One region of the Streptomyces sp. NPDC016469 genome, then DNA from elsewhere that is predicted to be linked to it. Evidence: riboswitches for the same ligand, from Rfam matches in the RefSeq annotation. Region 1 holds a riboswitch; each other region holds the start of a gene.
The links. A riboswitch is a leader RNA that binds a small molecule or an ion and turns the genes downstream of it on or off. The one in region 1 is predicted to bind cobalamin.

Region 1 (3,264 bases):
GCGACGGTCCGGTCGTCGCGTCCCCGCACCGGCAGCGCCGCGCAGCACACCCCGTCCATCACCTCCGCGCACTCCAGCACCGCCCCCGGCAGCCGGCCCCCGGAGCAGGCCCGGCCTCGGACGCTCAGCACCTGGCCGGCCGCTGTGTCCAGCGGGAAGCTCATACCGTTCCGCACCGGCACCAGCGGCTCCGCCCCGCCCGGCACGGACGCCACGGTCAGCGCCCGGCCGTCATGCAGGACGGTCAGCAGGGCGCTCGCGCCGGTGGCTGCCCGCAGCCGGTGCAGCGGGTGACGGGCCGCCCCCCGCAAGCCCGGGTGCGGCTCCCACGTCTGGCCGAGGCGGTAGAGCTGCGAGCCGACGCGGTAGCGACTGCCCCGCCGCTCCACCGCACCCACCAGCAGCAACTGCTCCAGCAGCCGGTGGGCGCTCCCCTTGGGCAGGGCGCAGGCCGCGGCGATCTCGGTGAGCCCGGCCTCCCCGCCGCACCTGCGCAACGCCTCCAGGAGCGCGAACGCCCCCTCGATCACGCCTCTCCCGCGGCCTGTTCCCCGCTCCTGCTCCGTGTCCGCGTGTCGCGGCATCTTCTCCCCCAGGCGGTCACCGGGCCGTACCTCTTCGCACGGCCGCCGGGAGAGAATGCCCGACCTTCACAACAGGGGCACACCCCGCCACGCGCGAACGTGACCCACGGCACACCGCGCGCCGCTACCCGTGGGGCGAGAGGAGCGCAAGAGGCTTTGAGGTCCTGGTGAGGCCGGTCGGCGGCGTGCCTCCGGGCTCGGATCCCGGCCAGGGCCGGAGCGGGCGGCCCGTTCTCGTCGAGGGGTCCTCGTTTCCGGCCGGTAGGCGCTCCGTACGCACGTCTCAGCCGGCCGGCGCCGGTGCGAGGGGCCGGCCGCAGCGCAGGTTCCACCGCCCCGACCGGCCGCTCAGCTCCGTCAGCGTGAGCGGGGCGACGTCGAGGCGCCAGAACGCCTGGGGCGGCAGCGCGAGGGCGTGGACGACGGCAGCCCGCACCACGGACGGCTCGGCGACGGCCAGCACCCGGACCTCACCCTGCAGCGAGTCGAGCCACGTGCCCGCCCTCGCGCACAGGTCGAGCAGCGACTCGCCGCCGTGCGGGGCGGCCGAGGGGTCGGCCAGCCAGGCGGCGACCCCCTCGGGCTCGCGCGCGCTCACCTCGTCCAGGCGGGCGCCCGACCAGCGCCCCAATCCCCATTCGCGCAAGGCGGGTTCACCCGACGAGCGCAGGCCCAGCGCTTCCGCCGTCCGGGAGCACCGCTCGGAGGGCCCGTGCACCGCCCGGTCCGCTTCGGGGACATGTGGCGCGGCCGGCGCGGCCGCCCGCACGCCCGACGCGTCGAGCGCGGCGTCACCCGCGAACCGGGCCTCCCGCAACGCCGCGTTCATGGCCGGTGAGACCAACAACACCCGTACCGTCATCCCCGCCCTCAACTCCCTGAAAAGTGGCCGCACGACCGAACCCACCATGGCATCCGGGCTCCGCGGGCTGTCCGGACGGGGCATGGCGGCGCCGGGCGTCCAGGCGGTATGGTCGCGGCGACATGACGAAGGTGTGACGGAAGTCCGGTGAGAATCCGGCACGGTCGCGCCACTGTGTACCCGCGCACGCGGGAAGTCAGACCCAGCACCTTCGTCTCAGGCACCACGATCGGGACGCGTGTTCCCACAGGAGGTTCTGCCATGGCACAGAGTGCTGCCCCCGCAACCGGCGCACCCGCCATCACCCCCATCTCCCTGAAGGCCATTGCCCCTTGGGCGGTGTTCTTCGGCATTCTCATGCTGGTCCTGCTCTACTTCGTCGGCGCCGAACAGGGTGCCACGGCCCTCATCTCGGGCGAAGGCGTCCACGAGTGGGTCCACGACGGCCGTCACCTGCTCGGTTTCCCCTGCCACTGACCGCCCATCCGGCTGATCCAGGGGAATCCCTCATGAACTCCGTATCCGTCAGAGCCCTGTTGGTCCGCGGCATGCTCGCCGGAGTGGCCGCGGGAGCGCTCGCGCTGCTCGTCGCCTACTTCCTCGGCGAGTCACGGGTCGACGCGGCCATCGCGCTCGAAGAGGCCGCGCACAGCGCCCACGGCCACCATCACGGCGCCGGCGAGGAACTCGTCGGCCGGGGCGTGCAGTCCACCGCCGGCCTGGCCACCGGTGTGCTCGTCTTCGGCGTCGCGGCCGGCGGCATCGCCGCGCTCGTCTTCTGCTACGCGCTGGGCCGGGTGGGCCGGTTCGGCCCGAGGGCCACGGCCGCGCTGATCGCGGGCGCCGCGCTGGTGAGCGTGTACGTCGTGCCGTTCCTGAAGTACCCGGCCAACCCGCCGGCCGTCGGCAACCCCGACACCATCGGCAGACGCACCGCGCTGTTCTTCCTGATGGTCGCCCTCAGCGTGCTGCTCGCGGTCGCCGCCGTCATCGTCGGCAAGCGGCTGGCACCCCGCCTGGGCAACTGGAACGCGACGGTCGCGGCGGCGGCCGGCTACGTCCTGCTGATCGCCCTCGCCTACGTGTTCCTGCCCTCGTTCAACGAGGTCGGCAAGGACTTCCCGGCCACGCTGCTGTGGCAGTTCCGGCTGGCCACGCTCGCGGTGCAGGCCACGCTGTGGACCACGTTCGGCCTGCTCTTCGGCCACCTCACCGAACGGCTGCTGGTGCCGAGGGCCGACGCGCTCGCGGGTGGCCGGACAGCCGCCGCGATGGGCTGACGGCAGCCGTACGTATGGCAACGGGTGGTGCCCGCCGGGTGGCCGACGGCGGGCACCACCCGTTTTACGCCGCCCACTCGGCGAGGTAGTACTTCAGCGACGCGTCCTCGTTCACGAGTCGCATCCCGGCCGCCGTCATGACCCGCTGCGAGGGGATGTTGCCGGAGTCGGCGTCCCCGCGCACCCGCGCGACGCCTTGTTCCCGGGCGAACCGGAGCAGCGCCCGGAGCGCCTCGGAGGCGTAACCCTGTCCGCGTGCCGACTCCACGAGCCCGTAACCGATCGTGACGCTGCCCCGCTCGTCCGGCGCGCCGTGGAAGCCGATGCCACCGATGACCACACCCTCCGCACGGAGCCGTATCTCGTAGGAGCAGAACGGGCTGGGATCTCCGTTCTCCGCGCATGTGGCGAGGAAGCGCGTCGCGGCCCCCTGCTCGCCGGGGGAGGGGTAGCCGGGGGCCCAGCGCGCACCGGCCGGGGGTGCGCCCGCGGCGACGTGCTCGGCGTCGGCGGGCGACATCGGGTGCAGGAACAGGCG
Region 2 (3,264 bases), on a different contig from region 1:
CTTGTTGACCAGGTACCCCGCGATCAGCTCCTGGTCCTCGGGCGCGAGCAGCGCGGTCGTGCCGAAGAACGAGGCGAAGACCCCGCCCCGGTCGATGTCCCCGACCACCACGACCGGGAAGCGCGCCGCCCGGGCGATGCCCATGTTCACGATGTCCGTGCGGCGCAGGTTGATCTCGGCGGGCGACCCCGCGCCCTCGCAGATCACCGCGTCGTACGTGCCGCGCAGCTGCTCCAGGCAGTCCGTGACGGTGGACAGCAGTTGTTCCTGCCGCCCGCCGTGGTAGCCGCGGGCGCTCATCTCGCCGACCGGCCGCCCCATCAGGACGACCTGGCTGGAGCGGTCGCCGCCGGGCTTGAGCAGCACCGGGTTCATCAGGGCGGTCGGCTCGACGCGGGCGGCCTGGGCCTGCATCGCCTGGGCCCGGCCGATCTCGGCGCCCTCGCGGGTGACGAAGGAGTTCAGCGACATGTTCTGCGCCTTGAACGGGGCGGCCTTCACGCCCCGGCGCACCAGCCAGCGGCAGATGCCCGCCGTGACGACGCTCTTGCCCGCGTCCGATGTGGTCCCGGCGACCAGCAGTCCGCCGCTCATATCGCTCTCCGTCCAGAGGTACGAGGTCCTTGAGGTCCCCCGGTCCGTCCCGGGATCCGGCGCGCGACCGCTCCCGCGCCCAGCCGGGCGGCCACGCCGACGCCGAGGGCGAGCACGCCCACCCGGCGTGAGAGCCGCACGGCACGCGCGATGTCCCCGGTCTCCACGGCACGGCCCGCCTCCCCGTTGAGCACGGGCCGGTGCTCGACGCGCCCCCCGTACGCGAGGGTCCCGCCCAGCCGTACGCCGAGCGCCCCGGCGAACGCGGCCTCCACGGGCCCCGCGTTGGGGCTCGGGTGCTTCGCGGCGTCGGCCCGCCAGGCCCGTACCGCCTCCCGGGGGCGGCCGCCGGAGGCCACGGCGAGCAGGGCGGTGAGCCGGGCGCCGGGCCAGCCCGCGAGGTCGTCCAGCCGGGCCGACGCCCAGCCGTACCGCAGGTAGCGGGGCGACTTGTGGCCGACCATCGCGTCGAGCGTGTTGGCGGCGCGGAAGCCGACGAGCCCGGGGACACCGGCGAGGGCGCCCCAGACGAGGGCGCCGACCACGGCGTCCGAGGTGTTCTCGGCGACGGACTCCACGACGGCGCGTGCGATCCCGGGGCCGTCCAGCGCCTGCGGGTCGCGCCCGCACAGGTGCGGCAGCCGCTCCCGGGCGCGCTCGATGTCACCGGCGGCGAGCGCCCCGCCGATGGCCCGGGCCTCGCGCCCCAGCGACGTACCGCCGACGACGGACCAGGTGGCGGCGGCGGTCAGGGCCACGGAGGCGGCGGGACGGCGGCGCAGGGCGTGGGCGGCGAGCGCGGCGCTCCCGGCGGCGCCCCCGGCGCAGATCAGGGTGTGCAGGGCGCCCCGGCCGCGGTGGTCGCGCCAGAGCCGGTCCTCGACGGCCGCGGCGGCCCGCCCGAAGGCGGCGACCGGGTGCCCCCTGCGGGGGTCACCGAGCAGCAGGTCGGCGATCAGGCCGGCGGTGGCGCCGTACGCGAAGATGCGATCGGCACGCACGGTTCAGCCGGCCGTACCAGAGGCTGCCGACAGGGGCTGTGGGGAGGTCGCACGGCAGCCGGGCATGGCGATATGTCCTCACTCAGGGTCCGCGCCCTGGTTCGACGTGACGGCGACAAGAGTCTCCTGGCTTCCGGATCGGCGGATTCCCCGGTCTTCCAGCCCGCTCGCGCGGGCCGTGACGTGCGGTGGGGACCGCTCCCCGGTGACAGTGGCGGGACCGCGCCGGATTCGCACCGGCTTCCTCTGCTGTCGCCGTAATGGCTCCGGCAGTCCACCACGCCCCGCGAACGCCCGTCAACTCGCCGTTGACCTGCGGCGGCACGGTGTGGGCGGACACACAGCGGGCCGGACGCGCACGAGGTGCGTCCGGCCCGGGGGAGAGGTGGTGCGTCAGGCGACGATCAGATAGATGCCGTACGCGACCGCCGCCGCGCACAGCCCGAAGCAGACGTACGCCCCGGCGCGCGCCAGCAGGAGCGAGGAGCCCGCCTGACCGCCCCCGGCGGCCGGCTCCGGCTGCTTGGAGAGGCCGGCGATCCCCAGGGTGAAGAGGCCCACCAGGGCGACGGTGGTGATGAGGGAGACGCCGAAGACGGTGCCCAGAGCTGCCCAGTCGATGTTCATACGGGGTGTCCTTACCGGAGTACCGGGGTCTGTCAGACCGTGGCGGGTCGGGCCGGATCGGCGGCGACGGGACCGGCGGGCGCCGGAATGGTGGCGGCGAGGTCGTGCGCCTGGGCCACGGTGGGCGGCGGGCTCACGGCCGCGATGGCCTGGGTGACGACACCGGCGGGCTCGGCGGGGGCCGCGTCCTCGGTGCCGGGCGCGACATCGCCGTGGCCGACGGGTTTGCGGCGCGAGAGCACCCAGATCGCCCCGGACCCGGCGATCAGGAGGGCCGCGACGACCACGACACCCCAGGTGCCCTGCTTCGTCAGGAACTCGGCACCCGCGCCGACCAGACCGGCGGCCGGCAGGGTCAGGCCCCAGGCGACGAACATCCGGGTGGCGGTGGACCAGCGGACCACGCCCCCGGCACGGCCGAGGCCCGCGCCCATCACGGCCCCGGAGCAGGACTGCGTGGTGGAGAGGGAGAAGCCGAGGTGCGAGGAGGCCAGGATGACGGTGGCCGCGCTGGTCTGGGCGGCGAAGCCCTGCGGGGGCTTCAGCTCGGTCAGGCCGCTGCCCATGGTGCGGATGATGCGCCAGCCGCCGAGGTACGTGCCGAGCGCGATGGCCAGGCCGGCGCTGACGATGACCCAGACCGGCGGGTTGGAGCCGGGGGAGAGGACGCCGCCGGTGACCAGGGCGAGGGTGATGATGCCCATGGTCTTCTGCGCGTCGTTGGTGCCGTGGGCGAGCGAGACGAGTCCGGCCGAGGCGATCTGCCCCGCCCGGTAGCCCTTGGCGGTCGCCTTCTCCTGGGCGTCGTTCCGGATCTTCCCGCCGATCCGGTACGTGAGCCGGGTGGCCAGGAGCGCGGCCACACCGGCCACGATCGGGGCGGCGACGGCGGGCAGCAGCACCTTGGTGACGACGGTGCCGCCGTCGACCGACGACCAGCCGGCGGACATCACCGCGGCGCCGATGAGGCCGCCGAACAGTGCGTGGGAGGAGCTGGACGGGAGCCCGACCAGCCAGGTCAGAAGATTCCACAGGATGGCGC
Region 3 (3,264 bases), on a different contig from region 1:
ATCCTGACCCGGGGGACCACCCTCGCCGAGCTCACGGAGCACCTCCACGCGGCGGCGGGCGTCGCCCGATGAGGACACCGGCCATCGCCGTCACCGGCCTCGGCATGATCACCCCGGTCGGCAACGACACCGAGTCCACCTGGGACGGGGTGTGTGCCGCGGTGAGCCCGGCCCGCACCGTTCCCGCGCTCGCCGGGTGCGCGATCGACTTCGCCTGTGTGGTCGACGGAATCGACCTGGACGCCGAGATCGGCCGCCGCACGGCCTTCCGGATGGGCCGGTACGTCAAGTTCGCGGTCCTGGCCGCCCGGGAGGCCGTCGCCGACGCCGGGCTCGACCCGGCCGGCTGGGACGGCAGCCGCGTCGCGGTCGTCGTCGGCACCAGCAGCGGGGGCTCCGCGCACCTCACCGACCAGGCGCTGGTGCTGGAGCGGAGGGGGCCGGAGGCGACCTCGCCGGCCGGGGTCCTGCTGACCATCCCCAACATGCCGGCCGCCGAGATCGCGATCGAGATGCGGGCCACCGGCCCCAGCATGGCCCCCTGCACGGCCTGTTCGTCCGGCGTCACCGCGCTGTCCGTCGCCCGCGACCTGCTGGTGACCGGGCAGTGCGACGTCGCCATCGCGGGGGCGACCGAGTCGACCGTCTTCCCCATCGCCATGACCGGCTTCGCCCGGTCCGGGGCCGCCGCCCGGGCGGACGGCGACCTGTCCCGGCTCAGCCGGCCCTTCGCCGCCGACCGCGCCGGACTCGTCATGGGCGAGGGGGCCGCCGTGATGGTGCTGGAACGCGCCGCCGACGCGGAGGCCAGGGGCGCCGAACCCCGGGCCCTGCTCGCCGGCACCGGCGCCACCACGGACGCCCACCACCCCACCAGCCCGCACCCCGACGGGCGGGTCGCCCGGGCCGCCGCCGAGGCCGCCCTGCGCGACGCGGGCTGGCGGGCCGACGAGGTGGAGCACGTCAACGCGCACGGCACCGCGACCGTACGCAACGACGCCGCCGAGGCCGCGCTGATCAGCCGGGTGTACCCGCACCGGCCGCCCGTCACCGCCCCGAAGGGCGTGCTCGGGCACTGCATGGGCGCGGCCGGGGCGATCGAGGCGGGGCTGACGATCCTCACCCTCCAGCGCGGGGTCGTCCCGCCGGTGGCCAATCTGGACGCCCCCGCGCCCGGGTTCGACATCGACTGCGTCACCAAGGTGCCGCTGGTGCGGCCCGTCCACCGGGCCGTCAGCCACTCCTTCGGCTTCGGCGGGCACAACGCGGTGGTGGCCCTCCAACGTCCGTGAGCGGCCCTTTCCGGACGGGCACGGGCGCCGCTGAGCCGCGCGGACCCGCGTGGTAGCGTGCCCAGGCCAGTCGAACTCCACGTAGGGGTCAGGGAATCCGGTGCGAATCCGGAACTGACGCGCAGCGGTGAGGGGGACGGGCGGGGCCACGGCCACTGGGAGACCACCGTCTCCCGGGAAGGCGTCCCGCCCGAGCGAACCCGAGTCCGAAGACCTGCTGGCGACCGCCGTCCGGGACCGGACGGCGGGTTCCGTACAGCGGGCCCCGCGCATGGGCCCAGAGACGCCGAGGTACCCCGTGCCGCCGATATCCGGCCCCGCCCGTTCCGCCGCCCTGCTCACCGCCGCGCTCCTGCTGCTGACGGCCTGCGGAGGAAGCCCGCCCGACGCGGCCGGGGACAAGGGCACGGCGGACGGCTATCCGGTCACCCTCAAGAACTGCGGGCGCACCGTCACCGTGCCGGCCGCGCCCCGCCGCGCGGTCTCCGTCGACCAGGGCACCACGGAGATCCTGCTCTCGCTCGGACTCCAGGACCGGATCGCCGCCACCGCCACCTGGACCGACCCGGTGATGAAGGGCCTGGAGAAGGCCAACGCCGGCGTGAAGCGGATCGCCGACAACCGGCCCTCCTCCGAGAAGGTCCTCGACCAGGAGCCCGACTTCGTCGCCGCCGACTTCGAGTCGACCCTCGCCAAGGGCGGCGTCGCCCCGCGCGAACAGTTCGAGCAGCTGGGCGTCCCCACCTACGTCTCGCCCGCCGACTGCACGGCCAAGGACAACACCAGGGACGGCGACGGCGTCCGCACCGGGGCCCTCACCATGGACAGCGTCTACGGCGAAGTGCGCGACCTGGCCCGGGTGTTCGGCGTGCCCGAGCGCGGCGAGAAGCTGGTCGCGCGGCTCCGCACCCGTATCCGCGAGGCGGCCGAGGGCATCGACGGATCCGGCACCTCCGTCCTGTACTGGTTCGCCAACTCCGAGTCCCCCTACCTGGCGGGCTGCTGCGGGGCGCCGGGCATCATCACCCGGGAGCTCGGCCTGAAGAACGCCTTCGACGACACACACGACGAGTGGCCCCGGATCAACTGGGAGACCGTCGCCGACCGCAACCCGGACGTGCTGGTCATCGGCGACCTCACCCGCAAGTCGCAGACCGCCGAGAGCGCCGCCGGGAAAATCGCCTTCCTGGAGTCCAACCCCGTCACGAAGAAGATGGACGCCGTACGCCACAAGCGCTACGTCCTGCTCAGCGGCCAGGCGATGAACCCGACCATCCGCACGGTCGAGGGCGTGGAGCTGGTGGCCGCCGGGCTGCGCGAGTTCGGGCTCGCGGGGTGACGGCCACCGACCCGCTGACCGCCCCGCGCGAGAAGGCGCCGGAAGCCGCCGTGCCCGCCCGCCCCCGCCCGCGCCGCCTGCGCGGCGGCCTCCTGTGGACCGGCGGCCTTCTGCTGCTCGTCCTGTCCGTCGCGGTCGCCGTCACCATCGGACCGGCCCGGATCTCCGTCGTGGACGTCTGGTCCGCCGTCGCCGCCCACCTCGGCATCGGCGAGGCCCGGCTCAGCCCGATCCGCGACGGCATCATCTGGAACCTGCGCATGCCGCGTACCCTGCTCGCCGCCGTCTGCGGGGCCGGCCTCGCGGTCTGCGGGACCGTCATGCAGTCCTTGCTGCGCAACCCGCTCGCCGACCCGTTCGTCCTCGGCGTCTCCTCCGGGGCGTCCACCGGCGCGGTCCTGGTCGTCGTGCTCGGCGTCGGCGGGGGAGCGGTGTCGCTGCCGGCCGGGGCGTTCATCGGGGCGCTCTGCTCGTTCGCGCTGGTGATGCTCCTCAGCCACACCCTGGGCGGCTCCACCGACCGGGTCGTGCTGTCCGGGGTCGCCGCGATGCAGCTGTTCTCGGCGCTGACCTCGTTCGTCGTCATGACGGCCGCCGACGCCGAGCAGACCCGGGGGGTGCTGTTCTGGCTCC

Region 2: it holds a riboswitch for cobalamin, as region 1 does, so the genes downstream of both, ABZ565_RS24880 (cobalamin biosynthesis protein) here and ABZ565_RS06425 (CbtB-domain containing protein) in region 1, are expected to answer to the same signal.
Region 3: it holds a riboswitch for cobalamin, as region 1 does, so the genes downstream of both, ABZ565_RS31500 (ABC transporter substrate-binding protein) here and ABZ565_RS06425 (CbtB-domain containing protein) in region 1, are expected to answer to the same signal.

Annotation. Positions count from the first base shown of each region.
Region 1 covers NZ_JBEYCQ010000004.1:250,782-254,045, forward strand. The annotation lists gene ABZ565_RS06415 (helix-turn-helix domain-containing protein) at 1-530, opposite strand, end outside; gene ABZ565_RS06420 (histidine phosphatase family protein) at 868-1,446, opposite strand; adenosylcobalamin (AdoCbl) riboswitch at 1,571-1,662, shown strand; gene ABZ565_RS06425 (CbtB-domain containing protein) at 1,708-1,923, shown strand; gene ABZ565_RS06430 (CbtA family protein) at 1,956-2,726, shown strand; gene ABZ565_RS06435 (GNAT family N-acetyltransferase) at 2,791-3,264, opposite strand, start outside.
Region 2 covers NZ_JBEYCQ010000023.1:67,744-71,007, forward strand. The annotation lists gene ABZ565_RS24875 (cobyric acid synthase) at 1-594, opposite strand, end outside; gene ABZ565_RS24880 (cobalamin biosynthesis protein) at 591-1,595, opposite strand; cobalamin riboswitch at 1,715-1,843, opposite strand; gene ABZ565_RS24885 (hypothetical protein) at 1,989-2,222, opposite strand; gene ABZ565_RS24890 (inorganic phosphate transporter) at 2,255-3,264, opposite strand, start outside.
Region 3 covers NZ_JBEYCQ010000040.1:25,859-29,122, forward strand. The annotation lists gene ABZ565_RS31490 (acyl carrier protein) at 1-72, shown strand, start outside; gene ABZ565_RS31495 (beta-ketoacyl-[acyl-carrier-protein] synthase family protein) at 69-1,292, shown strand; cobalamin riboswitch at 1,343-1,529, shown strand; gene ABZ565_RS31500 (ABC transporter substrate-binding protein) at 1,591-2,631, shown strand; gene ABZ565_RS31505 (iron chelate uptake ABC transporter family permease subunit) at 2,682-3,264, shown strand, end outside.